4 regions of the Pseudomonas sp. Ost2 genome follow, and region 3 is predicted to be linked to each of the others. Evidence: predicted binding sites of a transcription regulator. Region 3 holds the regulator's gene; each other region holds the start of a gene.
The links. The regulator FliA, encoded in region 3, starts transcription of late flagellar genes. The targets are predictions, from matches to a motif close to CTAAAGTTTNNNNNNNNNNNGCCGNTAA.
Positions count from the first base shown of each region.

Region 1 (3,939 bases), 2.9 Mb from region 3:
CCGCCAGCCCTTCGACCTGGCCCATGGCGTCGCTCATGTCGGCGGCCAGGTGACCGATGCTCGCGGTGGTGCGATCGATCACGGTCAGCCCCTGGCGGGTCGCCTGGTCGGCATCGCGCGCGGCCTGGGCGGCCTGGGCCGCGCTACGGGCGACATCCTGGGCGGTGGCGCTCATTTCGTGGGAGGCGGTGGCGACCTGGTCGACCTGGCGGTACTGCTGTTCCATGCCGGCGCTGGTTTCGGTCGCGATGGACGCCGACTGGTCGGCAGTACCGCGGGCGTCCTGGACCGACCGCTTGACGTCGGCAATCACTGGCTGCAGTTTGTCGAGGAAACGGTTGAACCAGCCAGCCAGTTGGCCCAGTTCGTCCTTCTTGTCGTAATGCAGGCGGCGGGTCAGGTCGCCTTCGCCGCTGGCGATGTCTTCGAGCATGCGCGCCACGCCGAGAATCGGTCGGGTCACGCTGCGGGCCATCAGCCAGACCAGCAACAGTCCGATCACGGCACCGAGCAGGCCCAGGCCCAGCTCGATCAGGGTGCCGGCGGCGTTGCGCGCATCGAGCTGGCTCTTCAGGGTTTCGGCCGGCCCGACCAGGACCTTTTCCGGCACATCGAGCAACACGCCCCACGGCTTGCCGCCGGGAATCGGCTGGAACGGCGCGAGAATCTTCAACTGCGCGTCATTGCGCAGCACCTGCGTCTCGGTGCTGCTGGCCAGTTGGCGGATCAGCGCGGCACCGTTGTGGCTGTCGACCTGGTCGAGGCGCTGGCTGAGTTTGCTGGCATCCGGGCTGTAGCCGGCCAGCAGGCCCACCGGGCTGAGGATACTGACGCTGGTCTGGCCGTCGTAGAGCTTCTTGCTCGCCTGCTGGCTGACCGCTTGCAGGCTGTTGAGGTTGATATCCACGGACAGCGAGGCGATGACCTTGCCCTCGACGATCAGCGGGAACACGATGCTGGTCATCAGCACATTGTGGCCATCGATCTCGTAGAAGTAGGGCTCGATCACGCAGGGCTTGAGGGTGCTGCGCGGGCAGGTGAACCAGGCGTTGTTCGGCTCGCCGCTGGGGCCGGTGCTGGTGTCGCTCATATCGCTTTCCGGCAGCGACATGGAGGTCAACTGGCCCGGGGTCGGTTGCGACCAGTAGAGGGCAAAGCGGCCCTTGTCGTTGCTGCCCAGTTCCTTCTGGCCGGCGAACAGCTCGTCCTTGCTGTCCAGTGCGTTGGCTTCGAAGACCAGGGACAGGCCGAGCAGGTCCGGGTTGGCCTGGAGCGCGGCCTTGACCTGGCGGGTCAGGTCTTCGCGCAGATCGAAGGCATCGAGAAAGCGCTTCTGTGCCTGCTCGCGCAGGAACAGCACCTGGCGGGCAAAGCCGTTGCCGTACTGGTAGGCGTCCATGAACTGCCGACGAATGATCAGCGCCTGGACTTCACCCTGGGCCTCGATGCGCGCCTGGGCAGCCTCGTTGAGCATTTCCATGCTCGATGCCTTGACCAGCTCCGAGCTGTGCTCCATGCGATAGAGCGAAAGGCCGACCAACAGGGTGACGATCCCCAGCAGGCTGAGTCCGGCGAGCAGGGTGATTTTCCATTGGATGGAAAGTTGTCTGAGCGACATGAAAGACGTCCTTAATCTTGAACTGCAGAGGTTTGGAAGTTTAACGGCATGATCGGTTTTTTCTTTATTTGAACGAACAAATAAAAAACAATGACCTGTGTCAGGAAAAGGCGGGTTTTATCCCATCGAACGATTGTCGATTGAAATCGACAATACGTCGTTGACGGTCGATTTCATGCCGGCCGCAGCCATCGCCCCCACGGTTTGTGCGGTTTCCACGGGCGTCGATGGTCCTCAACTTTCCGCCGGCGGGGCCGTTAACCCCTTACCTGCCGACAATAAGAGAACACCACCATGCGCCTGAGCCTGAAGGCCAAAGTCCTGTCCCTCGCGGTATTGCCGGTCCTGCTGTTCGCGGTCGTGATCAGCCTGACCACGGTGCTGATCCTGCGGAACCAGGCCCGCAACGAAGTCGAGGAAACCCGCGAGCGACTGATCTCCGAGGCCAAGGCCACCTTGCAGAGCTACGTGGCGGTGGCCATGACGGCGATCAAGCCGCTCTACGATGCCGCCGCGCCGGGGGACCAGGCGTCCCGTGACCAGGTGATCAAACTGTTGTCGAGCATCAAGTACGGCAAGGACGGTTACTTCTTCGGCTACGATTCGCAGATCGTCCGGCTGTTCAAGAGCAACAGTCCGGAAGGCCTTGGCAAGAGCTTCAAGGATGCCCGCGACCCCAACGGCGTCTATGTGAATCGTGACCTGGTGCAGGTCGCCAAGGACGGAACCCACTACCTGCAATACAGCTCGCCGCTGCCGGGCAACGAAACGGTGCTGGTGCCCAAGCTCGGATACACCGAATACCTGGCCAAGTGGGACATGGCCATCGGCTCCTCGGTCAACCTCGATGGCATCGAAGCCCAGGTCGCGGTGGTCCAGGGCAAGGTCAACGAGCGCATGGAAGGCGTGGTGCTGAGCATTGTCGGGATTGCCGTGCTGGTACTGCTGGTGATTGCCGTGGTCGGGATGATCGTCGCCAATACCATTCTGCGGCCGCTGATCCTGATGAAAGCCAACCTCGACGATATCGCCGCCGGCGAGGGTGACCTCACGCACCGCCTGGCGATCACCAGCCAGGACGAACTGGGGCAACTGGCCGGCTCGTTCAACCGCTTTGTCGACAAGATCCACAGCCTGGTCCGGCAGATCACCGAGATGACCGGCCAGTTGACCGGACTGGTCGGCCAGGTCTCCGAGCAGGCCAACCGCTCGGAACAGGCGATGGAGCGCCAGCGCCACGAAACCGATCAGGTCGCCACGGCGATCAACCAGATGTCGTCAGCCGCCCAGGAAGTCGCGCGCAGTGCCCAGGGCGCGGCGGTCGCGGCCCAGCAGACCGATGCCGAAGGCCAGACCGCCAAGCGCGTGGTGGATGGCAGCATCCAGCAGATCCACGCGCTGGTGAATGATATCCGTAGCAGTGGTACGTCCCTGGACAGCCTGCAGCAGGACGTGACGTCGATTGTCAGCGTGCTGGGGGTGATCCGTTCGATTGCCGAGCAGACCAACCTGCTGGCGCTCAACGCGGCCATCGAGGCGGCCCGGGCCGGTGAAGCCGGGCGTGGTTTCGCGGTGGTCGCCGACGAGGTCCGCGCGCTCGCCAGCCGGACCCAGCAGAGCACCCAGGAAATCCAGGGGATGATCGATCGCCTGCAGTCGGGCACGCAGTTGGCGGTCGAGGCCATGCGTCGTTCCAGCGAGGCCGGCGACGGCACCTCGGTACGGGCCAACGAAGCGGGGGCTTCGCTGGATACCATGGCGCAGTTGATCGGCACCATCAATGCGATGAACGCGCAGATCGCCAGCGCCGCCGAGGAACAGACGGCGGTGGCCGAGGAGATCAACCGCAGCGTGCACCAGATCGCCACGGCGGTGGACAGCGTGGCCGATGAAACCCAGCGGGGGGCCCAGACCTCCCGCAGCCTGGCCGAGCTGGGGCAGCGGTTGGGCAAGCTGGTGGGGCAGTTCCGGATCTGAAGGCATCGTCGGCCAGCCGGCTCCCCCCATCCCCTGTGGGAGCTGGCAGGCCGGCGAAGAGGCCGGCCCGGGCAGCACAACCCTACGAGCTGACCTGAATATCGCGCATCAACAAGCCGAAGCGCAGATCGACCTGATCCGGAATCGGCAGGTACACCGTATGCCCATCTCCCGGCGCCACTGCAATCGCGCCGCCGCTGCCATTGCGCAGTTCATGCAGATCGAAATGAAAGTTGCCCCTGGGGGTCATCAATTCCAGGTGGTCGCCCAGCCCGAAGCGGTTCTTCACCTTGACCTCGGCCAGCCGGTCACGGCGTACCCCCGTCAATTCGCCGACAAACTGC
Region 1 is NZ_AP021904.1:2,427,579-2,431,517, forward strand. Features, by position in the region: gene KI243_RS10515 (methyl-accepting chemotaxis protein) at 1-1,618, opposite strand, end outside; gene KI243_RS10520 (methyl-accepting chemotaxis protein) at 1,913-3,595, shown strand; gene yegQ (tRNA 5-hydroxyuridine modification protein YegQ) at 3,678-3,939, opposite strand, start outside.
Region 1: a site for FliA is predicted at 1,852-1,879, ahead of KI243_RS10520 (methyl-accepting chemotaxis protein). Genes of this name have one in related genera too.

Region 2 (3,939 bases), 2.0 Mb from region 3:
CGCGGCGGTCTCGCCGATCACCCGGCTGTTGCCCACCGACATATCGGCAATCATTTCCACCTGATGGGCAATTTCATTGCTGGCCAGGCTCTGCTCGCCAATCGTGCGGGAGATATCGTTGACCAGTTGGCTGGTATTGAGCGTGGCGTCGAGGATCTCGCGGATGGCGCGTTCGACATCGGCGGTCACGGCCATGCCCCGGTCGACCTGGGCAACACCCGCCTCCATGCTGGTGACCGCCTCGCGCGTGCTTTGCTGGATGCGTGCGACCATGCTGGCGATTTCCTGGGTTGAAGCGCTGGTGCGCCCGGCCAGGCTGCGCACCTCGTCGGCGACCACGGCGAAGCCGCGACCCTGTTCACCGGCCCGGGCGGCCTCGATGGCGGCGTTGAGCGCCAGCAGGTTGGTCTGGTCGGCAATGCCCTTGATCACCTGGATAATGCTGAAAATCCCCTCGGACTCCTTGTCCAACGTACGGATCACCTGGGCCGACTGCTGCGCCGAACGGGCAATCTCGTCCATGTCGCTGACCACCTGGTGAATCACCCGGCCACCGTCCTTGGCCAGCGCCTCGGCCTGGTTGGCCATGCCCAGGGCCCGCTCGGCATGGCGGGTAATCTCTTCGATACTCGCGGTCATCTCACTGGCCGCCGCCGCCATGGTGCTGGCCGCATCGCTTTGCTGCTGGCTGCTGCCCGCCACCTGGTGGCAGCCATTACTCAGTTGCTGGCTCATGCCGCTGACGCCATGGGCGTTGCCGCGGACCACCTCGATCATGCTGCGCAGGTCCCGCTGCATGGTCGCCAGGCTGCGAATCAGCAGGCTGGCTTCGTCCCGTTGCCGGGGTTCGACAATGGCTTCGCTGAGGTCGCCATGGGCAATCCGCTCGGCAATCCGGCTGGCGGACTGCAACGGCCCCATGATGCTGCGAATGACCCAGTAACCCTGGACAAGCAGCAACAGCAAACCAGCGACCAGGACACCGGCGAGGGTGAGGTTGGCGTGGCTGATCGTCCGCTGGGTGCCCTCCCCGGTCGATTGCGCATTCGACTCGATCAGGCCGCTGAGGCTGGACATCTCGTCCTCCAGCTGGCTGAACGCCGCGTTGAACGAAGCCAGTTGCTGCTGGGCGCTCTGCGGGTTGTCGAGCGCCAGCCCGACGATATGCTCGGCGGCATTGATATAGGTTTCAAGGCTCGGCTTGATCTTGTTCAGAGCCGCCTTTAGGCTGTCGTTGACCGGCAGCTTGAGGTTTTCGTCGAGCACTTCGCGAAAATGCGTGGCGTGCTCGGCGATGGAACTGCGCACCTCGGCCTTGCTACTGGTGCTTTTTTCCAATCCGACGAGCATCGCCGACAGGACATCGGCACGCAGGGCGTCATGCATCATGTCGCCTTCGAGGTGATTGCGCAGGGCCGTCATGCTGACCTGGCTGTCATCCGTCGCGCTCGCCATCCGCACATTGCCCAGGTAGCTGGCCAGGCTCATGACCAGCACGGTGAGCAGGCTGGTGCCGATCAGCAGGAACAAGCGCAATTTTATGGACATGGTAAAACTCTCCGTGAGGCAACCCACCAGCGACGGGCGCCGACTACCTGCGTGAAAAGGTTATCGGCCCCGCCTGTCGCTTATTTAAGCCTATTTCCACGGATTGGCCGCCGTTATCGAGGCGGCGGAAGTCATTTCGCCTTGTCGTCCCGGGGTTTGTAGAACAGGAACTTGTCGGTCTCGGCGGTCTTGATGTACTGCTTGACCCAGTCCGGGGTCACGCTGCGGTCATGAAAGTACATGGCGCCGTGGGTGCGATCCTTGAGTTGCTGGTTGAGGGCCTTGCGCGCGATTTCCTTGGCGACCGTGTAGCGGTCCTCCTCCTGCACCTCGTCCGAACGCCCGTCGCACCACCAGGAAAACTGGCAGGCTTTCTTCTCGGAACCCTGCTTGACCACCTCGCAGATCGTCGCGGGAAAGCCTTCATGGCCCAGGCGGTTCAACACCACGCTGGCGACCGCTTCCATATCGGCCGGCTGACCGCCCTTGGCTTCCCAGTAGATGGTCCGCGACAGGCAGGTAATGGTGTCGGCCACCGCCGCGTCGCCCGCCGGGTCCACGACTTGCGCCTCGACCTTGGTCAGGGTCGGCGCCTTGGGCTCTGCCGCCGGGCTCTCCTTGTCGGCAGCTTTCTGCTCCAGGACCTGCGCCTTGTCGATGGCGACTTCCGGTTTCGGTTCCGGCTCGGCCGCGATGGCCGATCCCGTGGCAAGAGCCGTCGCGAGACAGCCGGCAATCCAGATAGGGCGCATGGTCCGATCCTGTTGAATGAACCCTGCCCAGGGAGTGTCACCGCGCCGCGGCCGGGCAGATTATCCGAGGCTGGCTGGCCGATTTGACCTCGGCGCGGACAAATCATTCCCCGCTCCGCCCGAGATAAAAGGCCTTGCCTGCCATGGGGCACTATCGCGCATCATGTGCGCAGTCCGTTCGAGGGAAATATCCATGCGCGTCCTGTTTTCCACCCTGCGTTCTGCCGTACCGCTTGCCGGCCTCGTGCTTGGCCTGACCCTGGGCCTGACGCTGAGCAACAGCGCCCTGGCCAGCGAAGAAACGCAACTGCTGCAGTCGATCAACAGCTACCGTGGCCAGGTGCAACGCTGCGGCAACCAGGCCTCCCTGGAGTTGCCCCCGCTGGCCGCCGACCCGCGCCTGGTCCTGCCGCCCGACAACGCCGGCGACCTGCAACAGGCGCTGGCGCGGGCCGCGTACCCGATGGTCAATGTGCAGGCAATCAGCCTGTCCGGGCCCCGCGATGCCAGCGCGGCCATGAAGGCGGTGCAGGAAAGCTTCTGCCGGGTGGTACTGGACCCGCAATTCGTCGATATCGGTGTCAGTCGCCAGGGCAACGAGTGGCGGATCGTCCTCGCCCGCCCGCTGCTGACCGCCCGCCTCGGCGATACCCAGGCCGAAGGCCAGAAGCTGCTGGAGCTGATCAACAGTGCCCGCGCCCAGCCGCGCCAATGTGGCGCCCAGGCCTTCGCCGCGACCACGCCGCTGGTGTGGAATGCACTGCTGGCAACGGCCGCCGAAAGCCATAGCCGCAACATGGCCAACAACAACTTCTTCGATCACCAGGATCGCGACGGCCATACCCCGGGCGACCGGGCCGAACTGGCGGGCTATATCGCCCAGCGGATCGGCGAGAACATCGCCGCCGGACAGGACAGCGGGCGCAAGGTGGTCGACGGCTGGCTCGCCAGTCCCGGCCACTGCGCCAACCTGATGAATCCGCAATTCCACGACCTGGGCGCCGCCTACGCGGTCGACCCGAAGAGTGACTCGGGGATCTACTGGACCAGCCTGTTCGGCAGCCAGTAGACCCGCGGCCTAGCCAAGACGCTCCAGCACCAGGGCGCTGGCCTGGCGTGTCATCTGGTCGAGGTGGCGGTCGCGCTTTTTCTCCGCCTCCGCCATCGCTTTCCGGCCGTGCTGCTGCAACAGGTAGGCATGGATCTGCCGCACCTCCAGGGTGTTGTAGATCGGTGCCACATCAAGCACCGCCACCAGCCCGTCGGTGCCGTGGTCGCGGGTGTTCATCACCACCTGCGGTCCGCGCGCGGCCAGGACCTGGAAACCCATCGCCTCGAAATACGGCACCTTGCCCGCGGCGCAGGCCAGTTCGGCATGGGGATAATGGCCGACCATCCGCCGCAACATCGCCCGGGCGATACCGCGTCGACGCCGGTCGGCCTGCACTGCCATGTAGGCCACGGCACAGGCCTCGGCATCGTCCCTGACCGGCAGGTACAGCAGGAAACCGAGCACCCGCGACGGGTCCTCGTCATCCAGCGCCACGATCAACTCCGCCGGAATCCCCTTCGACCCGTCCATCGCCTCCAGATAGAGATGCACTTCGTAGCCGACCCCGTATTGATACAGGTTGTACAG
Region 2 is NZ_AP021904.1:3,323,164-3,327,102, reverse strand. Features, by position in the region: gene KI243_RS14740 (methyl-accepting chemotaxis protein) at 1-1,548, opposite strand, end outside; gene KI243_RS14735 (cell wall hydrolase) at 1,680-2,300, opposite strand; gene KI243_RS14730 (CAP domain-containing protein) at 2,494-3,369, shown strand; gene KI243_RS14725 (GNAT family N-acetyltransferase) at 3,379-3,939, opposite strand, start outside.
Region 2: a site for FliA is predicted at 1,609-1,636, ahead of KI243_RS14740 (methyl-accepting chemotaxis protein). Genes of this name have one in related genera too.

Region 3 (3,939 bases):
ATCAGCACCAGTTTGAGCAGATTGCTTTCGACTTCGGTGACCATCTGCGTGACGCGCTTGATCACCTGGCCGGTAAGGTCCTGGTAATCCTGGGCCAGCAGGATGTCGTTGAGATCGCTCGATACCGCACGGGTCTCCTGCTCGCTGCGCGAAAGGAAACCGTCGACCCGCCGGGCCAGTGCGCGAAACTCTTCGGCACCGACTTCACGCCGCATGAAGCGACCCCAGTCGGCGCTCAGGGCCTTGGCTTCCTCGTTCAGGCCACTGACCCGCGGGGTCGCGCTCTCCACCAGGTCCATGGTGCGATTGGCCGCCGCCTCGGTCAGCCTGACCACATAGGACAGGCGCTCGGTGGCGTCGGTGATCTGCGAAACTTCCTCGGCTTGCGGCATGGTCGGGTCAATCTGGAAATTGACGATCGCACTGTGCAGCTCGCGGGTCAGCTTGCCGACTTCCAGATACAGGCCGCGGTCACGGGTCTGGTTCAGCTCATGGATCATTTGCACCGCATCGCCGAAACGGCCTTTTTCAAGGCTGTCGACCAGTTCACGGGCATGTTTTTTCAGGGTCGATTCAAAATCGCCCAGTGAAGATTCGTTGTGCTCCATAGCGCCCCCGTGGCGGACTTCATCAACCGATGCGTTCGAAGATCTTTTCGATCTTCTCTTTCAGCGCCTGGGCCGTGAATGGTTTGACCACATAGCCGTTGACGCCGGCCTGGGCGGCTTCGATGATCTGCTCGCGCTTGGCTTCGGCCGTGACCATCAGGACCGGCAGGTGCTTGAGCTTTTCATCGGCACGCACGTGGCGCAGCAGGTCGATGCCGGTCATGCCGGGCATGTTCCAGTCGGTGACCAGAAAGTCGATGCTACCGCTGTTGAGGACCGGAATGGCGGTAGTACCGTCATCGGCCTCGACCGTGTTGGTGAACCCGAGGTCACGCAACAGGTTCTTGATGATCCGCCGCATCGTTGAGAAGTCATCAACAATGAGGATTTTCATGTTCTTGTTCAATTCGACCTCCAAGCAGTCTTAAACGCGTTTCAGCACCTGAACGCGCTGTTCAATCAATTCGGCACAACACTCGACTACTGCATGGAAACCACAACCGGCCGAGCCGCCGACACACCGTCAAACGCTGCATCGGTCTCGTTCGCAGTGTCCCCACACTGCCTGTCAACGCGCTCGCCACTCTCCCAAACGCCCCCGCAAGCGGGCCGCGCACTGGCTGTGTAACTGGCTGACTCGCGATTCGCTGACCCCCAGTACCTCACCGATTTCCTTGAGGTTCAGCTCCTCGTCGTAGTACAGCGCCAAGACCAGTCGCTCACGCTCCGGCAAATTGGCAATCGCATCCGCCAGCGCCGCCTGGAAGCGTTCATCCTCCAGATCGCGTGACGGCTCGAGATGAGCACTCGCGCCATCCTCGTGCAGCCCTTCATGCTCGCCGTCCTGCAACAGGTCGTCGAAACTGAACAATCGGCTGCCCAGGGTATCGTTCAAAATCCCGTAATAATCATCGAGACTCAATTGGAGTTCGGCTGCAACCTCGTGATCTTTAGCGTCACGACCGGTTTTCGCTTCAATTGCCCTGATTGCGTCACTGACCATACGGGTATTGCGGTGTACCGAACGGGGTGCCCAGTCGCCCTTGCGGACCTCATCGAGCATCGCGCCGCGAATCCGGATACCGGCATAGGTCTCGAAACTCGCACCTTTGCTGGAGTCATACTTGGTCGAGACTTCCAGCAGGCCGATCATGCCCGCCTGGATCAGGTCCTCGACCTGCACACTGGCCGGCAGCCGCGCCAGCAAGTGATAGGCGATCCGCTTGACCAGAGGCGCATAACGCTCGATCAACTCATACTGGCTGTCACGCGACGACTTGGAATACATGCGATAGCCACTGGCAGTCATAGCACTGGTCCCGCACTCGTCTGATGCACCAGACGTTCGACGAAGAACTCCAGGTGCCCGCGTGGGTTGGCGGGCAACGGCCAGGTGTCGACCTTCTGGGCAATGGCCTTGAACGCCAGGGCGCATTTCGAACGAGGGAACGCTTCGTAGACCGCGCGCTGCTTCTGCACGGCCTTGCGTACGCATTCATCGTAGGGAACGGCACCGACGTATTGTAGGGCTACATCGAGGAAGCGATCCGTGACCTTGGTCAACTTGGCGAACAGATTGCGACCTTCCTGGGGGCTCTGGGCCATGTTGGCCAGCACGCGGAAACGGTTCATGCCGTAGTCGCGGTTGAGCAGCTTGATCAGGGCATAGGCGTCAGTGATCGAGGTCGGCTCGTCGCAGACCACCAGCAGGACTTCCTGGGCCGCGCGGACAAAACTGACTACCGAGTCACCAATACCCGCAGCGGTGTCGATCACCAGCACATCGAGGTTGTCGCCAATATCGCTGAACGCCTGGATCAGGCCGGCATGCTGGGCCGGGCTCAGGTGGACCATGCTCTGGGTGCCGGAGGCGGCCGGCACGATACGGATCCCGCCCGGCCCCTGCAACAGCACATCACGCAACTCACAGCGCCCCTCGACCACGTCGGCCAGGGTGCGTTTGGGGGTCAGCCCCAGCAGGACGTCGACATTCGCCAGCCCCAGGTCGGCGTCCAGCAGCATGACCCGCCGGCCAAGCTCAGCCAGCGCCAGGGACAAGTTCACTGACACGTTAGTCTTCCCGACGCCACCCTTGCCGCCGGTCACCGCGATCACCTGTACGGGATGCATGCTGCCCATGTTCTCTTCTTACCTTGTCTTGCTTAGACGGAAGGCCACATAACTGGCTGCGCGTTCCCGGAGGGAACTAATGCCTGGCAGACCATCGATGTAGGTGCATTGCAACGTCTTCATGATTACCTCAACCCACTCGTTTGGACGGGCTGTGGTAGATGTCAGCGAACATATCGGCCATGGCCTCTTCGCTGGGTTCTTCCTGCATTTGCACACTGACTGCGCGGCTCACCAGCTGGTGGCGGCGCGGCAAATGCAGATCGTCCGGAATCCTTGGACCATCGGTCAGATAGGCCACCGGCAATTCGTGGCTGATGGCCAGGCTCAGCACTTCGCCGAGACTCGCCGTTTCATCCAGTTTAGTCAGGATGCAGCCAGCCAGCCCGCAGCGCTTGTAGCTGTGGTAGGCGGCGGTCAACACCTGTTTCTGGCTGGTCGTGGCCAGGACCAGGTAATTCTTGGCCTTGATCCCGCGTCCGGCCAGGCTTTCCAGTTGCATGCGCAGCGCCGGGTCGCTGGCCTGCAGGCCGGCGGTATCGATCAGCACGACGCGCTTGCGCAGCAGCGGATCGAGGGCTTGCGCCAGGGACTGGCCCGGGTCGACGTGGGTCACGGGTACGTTGAGGATCCGCCCCAGGGTCTTGAGCTGTTCCTGGGCACCGATACGGAAGCTGTCCATGCTGACCAGGGCGATGTTCTGCGCACCGTACTTGAGCACGTAGCGCGCCGCCAGCTTGGCCAGCGTGGTGGTCTTGCCCATGCCGGCCGGACCGACCATGGCTATGACCCCGCCCTCTTCCAAGGGTTCGATCTCGGGAGTGACGATCATCCGGGCCAGGTGCGCCAGCAGCATACGCCAGGCCTGACGCGGCTCTTCGATGCCGGTGATCAGTGCCAGCAGGTCGCGCGACAGCGGGCCGGACAGGCCGACACGCTGCAGGCGGCGCCAGAGGTTGGCCTGCGCCGGCTGGCTGCCTTGCAACTGGTTCCAGGCCAGGGAGCCGAGCTGGACTTCCAGCAGCTCGCGCAGGCCGTTGAGCTCGAAACGCATCGAATCGAAGACCCGCTGGTCCACCGCCGGGGCCGCCGCGACAGGCGCCGGGGCCGGGCGACGCGGCTCGTCGAAAGTCGGTTCGATCAGCGGCTCGGCAGCGGTCAGCGGCAGGCCGGCGAACAACTGGCGATTGGTGGTCGCATC
Region 3 is NZ_AP021904.1:5,369,086-5,373,024, forward strand. Features, by position in the region: gene KI243_RS23485 (protein phosphatase CheZ) at 1-608, opposite strand, end outside; gene KI243_RS23490 (chemotaxis response regulator CheY) at 631-1,002, opposite strand; gene fliA (RNA polymerase sigma factor FliA) at 1,177-1,917, opposite strand; gene fleN (flagellar synthesis regulator FleN) at 1,914-2,747, opposite strand; gene flhF (flagellar biosynthesis protein FlhF) at 2,869-3,939, opposite strand, start outside.

Region 4 (3,939 bases), 2.8 Mb from region 3:
CAGCGCGAGACCGGCCTGAGCTTTCGCGGCTGGCGCCAGCGCATGCGCCTGTTGTCGTCGCTCAGTGCCCTGGAAGAGGGCGACAGCGTGACCCGTGCCGCGCTGTCCTGCGGCTATGACTCCACCTCGGCGTATATCGCGGCCTTCAAGGGCCTGTTCGGTTATACGCCGGGAGAGTTGTTCCGCTAGTCGCCCCCCGACTCAGGTCCGGAAGCGTTTCACCAGGCCATCCAGCTCGCTGGACAGACCCGCCAGGCTCTGGGAATCGAGCCGTGCCGAGTTCGCCAGCTCTGCCACCAACTGCGCATCGCCATGGATCTGGCTGATATGCCGGTTGATGTCTTCGGCCACCTGATGCTGTTCTTCCGCCGCCGTGGCGATCTGGGTGTTCATGTCGCGGATCACGTCCACCGATTCGCGGATCTGCCCGAAGCTGGTGCGCGCCAGGCCGATGCGGGTCACCGATTGTTGCGAGACCTCCAGGCTGGCATGCATCTGCTGCGCGACCTGGCTGGTGCGCTTGGCCAGGTTGCCCAGCAGGCCATCGATTTCCGCCGTGGAATCGGCGGTGCGCTTGGCCAGGGCGCGCACTTCGTCGGCCACCACGGCAAACCCGCGACCCTGTTCGCCGGCGCGGGCGGCCTCGATGGCGGCGTTCAGCGCCAGCAGGTTGGTCTGCTCGGCGATGGAGCGGATCGTGCCGAGGATCGACTGGATGTTGTTGCTGTCGCTTTCCAGTTGCTGCATGGACTGGGCCGACTGTTCGATCTCCTGGCTCAACTGATCGACGCTGTGCACGGCCGCATCGATCTGCTGCTGGCCTTCGCGGGCCTGGCGCTGGCCGCTGTCGGCGGACTCGGCCGCCTGGCTGCAGGAGCGCGCGACTTCGTTGGCGGTGGCGACCATCTCGTGGAACGCCGTGGACACCATGTCCACCGCTTCACGCTGGCGCCCGGCGGCGTCGGCCATGTCGCCCGATACCCGGGTGGAATTACGCGACGAGTCGAGGATCTTGTTCGCCGACAGGCCGATATGCTGGATCAGGCTGCGGATCGCCGCCAGGAACTGGTTGAACCAGCTCGCCAGTTGCGCGGTTTCGTCGCTGCCGCGGATCTGCAGGTTCTGGGTCAGGTCGCCGTTGCCCTGGGCGATGCCTTCCAGGCCGCTGGAGACGCTGCGGATCGGCCGTACGATCAGGCTGGCGAAACTGGCGCCGACGATGGCGAAGATCACCGCGAGCACGGCGGCGATGATCGCGATCAGCCAGGTCAGCTGGTTGGCCGTGCCCATGACTTCGCTTTGCTTGACCAGGCCGATGAAGGTCCAGCCCAGTTGTTCCGAAGGCCAGATATTGGCCATGTAGTGCTCGCCGTTGAGTTCGACTTCCACCAGGCCCTTGCCGGCCTTGGCCAGGTCGGCATAACCGCTGCCCAGGCTGCCCAGGGCCTTGAAGTTGTGTTCCGGCTGCTTGGGGTCGACCAGCAGGTTGCCGCTGTTTTCCAGCAGCATCAGGTAGCCGCTTTCACCGAGCTTGATCTGCTTGACGATCTCGGTGAGCTGCTTGAGGGTCACGTCGATGCTGACCACGCCGCCCGGGTTGCCGAGCTTGTTGGCGACGGTGCGCACGGTACTGACGTAGGTCGCGTCGTCCTGGGCCCAGTAATAGGCGGCGGTGCGCAGCGGCTTGCCCGGGTTGGCCATGGCGGTCTTGTACCAGGGGCGCTGGCGCGGGTCGTAGTTGCTCAGCTTCGGATCGTCGGGCCAGGACACGTAGCCGCCGGCTTCGGTGCCGATGATCGCGTAGGCATAGGCCGGATGGCTGGTGCCCAGGGCTTCGAGGAAGGTGTAGACCTGCTTGTCCATGTCGCCCTGGGGGACCTTGGCGGCATCGGCGCTCATGTAGGTCTTGAGGCTGCCATCGCTGTTCTTGATCAGCGGCTGGTTGGCCAGGTATTCGACGTTCTGGCTGATGCCTTCGAAGAACAGCTGCATGGCGTTGCTGACCTGGCGGATCTCCCGGCCGCTGCCGTCGGCAAAGCTGTTGCGCGCTTCGCTGCGCAGGTTCATTACCACCAGGGTGGCGACCAGCACCACCGGCAAACAGGCGACGATTGCAAACGCCCAGGTCAGTTTTTGCTTGATGTTCATCCGCGCTCCAGATTCTTCCAGATTTTTTTCTTGTGGGCCCACGACGTACCGATGGCGCGCGAAGCTGGGCTGCTGTGAAAGTCTTGCGGTGTTGAAAATCCGTTTCGCGGGCGGTGTGCTGATTGTCCGACAAACGCTCCTCTGTCTCTGAGCGCTTCGGCCCGGCCAGGAAAAAATTGAGGCCGTCTGGCGAAAATTCCCGTTTTTGCCGAGTATTCGACGGCTGGCAATGGTCGGAACTGACAGAGTGCCCGCCTGGTAGTGGTCTGATGAGTGTCAGCTATTATCCTTGGGGCTCGTGGATTTGCCGCGGTAATCTGGCACATTGAGTGCATTGGAGAACATTCGAGGTCGGCATCTTCCTTCCTGCTGTGAGAGGATGGCCGTACAACGAGTGACATTCGCGTGTTTGGTAATAAAGGACCCACAATAAAAGCTGATGAAGACTCCAAAACGCATTGAACCCCTGATCGAGGACGGTCTGGTCGACGAGGTGCTGCGCCCACTCATGAGTGGCAAAGAAGCAGCTGTTTACGTGGTGCGCTGTGGCAACGAGCTGCGTTGCGCCAAGGTTTACAAGGAGGCGAATAAACGAAGTTTTCGTCAGGCGGCCGAGTATCAGGAAGGCCGCAAGGTGCGTAACAGTCGTCAGGCCCGCGCGATGGCCAAGGGCTCGAAGTTCGGCCGCAAGGAAACCGAGGACGCCTGGCAGAACGCCGAGGTGGCGGCCCTGTTCCGTCTGGCCAGTGCCGGCGTACGGGTGCCCAAGCCGTTCGATTTCCTCGAAGGCGTGCTGTTGATGGAGCTGGTGGCGGACGAGTACGGCGATGCCGCGCCGCGTCTCAATGACGTGGTCCTGGAGCCGGACCAGGCGCGCGAGTACCACGCGTTCCTGATTTCGCAGATCGTGCTGATGCTGTGTACCGGTCTGGTGCACGGTGACCTGTCGGAGTTCAATGTGTTGCTGACGCCGGATGGCCCGGTGATCATCGACCTGCCCCAGGCGGTGGATGCGGCCGGCAACAACCACGCGTTCAGCATGCTCGAGCGTGACGTCGGCAACATGGCCTCCTATTTCGGCCGGTTTGCCCCGGAACTGCGGCGCACCCGTTATGCCAAGGAAATGTGGGCCCTGTACGAGGCTGGCACCTTGCATCCGGCCAGCGTCCTGACCGGCGAGTTCGACGATCCGGAAGAACTGGCGGATGTCGGTGGCGTGCTGCGCGAGATCGAAGCGGCACGTTTCGACGAAGAACGTCGCCAGGCCATCCGTTCGGCAGACGACGCCCCGCCGGGCAAGCTGGCCGAAGAGCCGCCACCGCCCTGGATGCAGCACTGATCGTGTTGCTGATCGTTCCCACGCTCTGCGTGGGAATGCCTCTCAGGATGCTCCGCGTCCGCTCTTGTGACGCAGAGCGTCACGGGCTGCATTCCCACGGGGACCGTGGGAACGATCAACGATCCTGGGGCGGGCTCAGGTGGGCTCGCAACAGTTCCCCGATGCCAGGTCCTTGAGGATCGGGCAGTCCGGGCGATGATCGCCCTGGCAGTGCTCCACCAGGTCTTGCAGGGTATCGCGCAGCCCGGCGAGTTCGCTGATCTTGCGGTTCAACTCGTCGATATGTTGCCGGGCCAAGGCCTTCACGTCGGCGCTGGCGCGCTGGCGATCCTGCCACAGCGTCAGCAGCTTGCCGACTTCTTCCAGGGAAAACCCCAGGTCCCGCGAGCGCTTGATAAACGCCAGGGTATGCAACTCGTCCGCTCCGTACAGGCGATAGCCGCTGTCCGTGC
Region 4 is NZ_AP021904.1:792,077-796,015, forward strand. Features, by position in the region: gene KI243_RS03405 (helix-turn-helix transcriptional regulator) at 1-189, shown strand, start outside; gene KI243_RS03410 (methyl-accepting chemotaxis protein) at 202-2,148, opposite strand; gene KI243_RS03415 (PA4780 family RIO1-like protein kinase) at 2,588-3,487, shown strand; gene cueR (Cu(I)-responsive transcriptional regulator) at 3,623-3,939, opposite strand, start outside.
Region 4: a site for FliA is predicted at 2,302-2,329, ahead of KI243_RS03410 (methyl-accepting chemotaxis protein). Genes of this name have one in related genera too.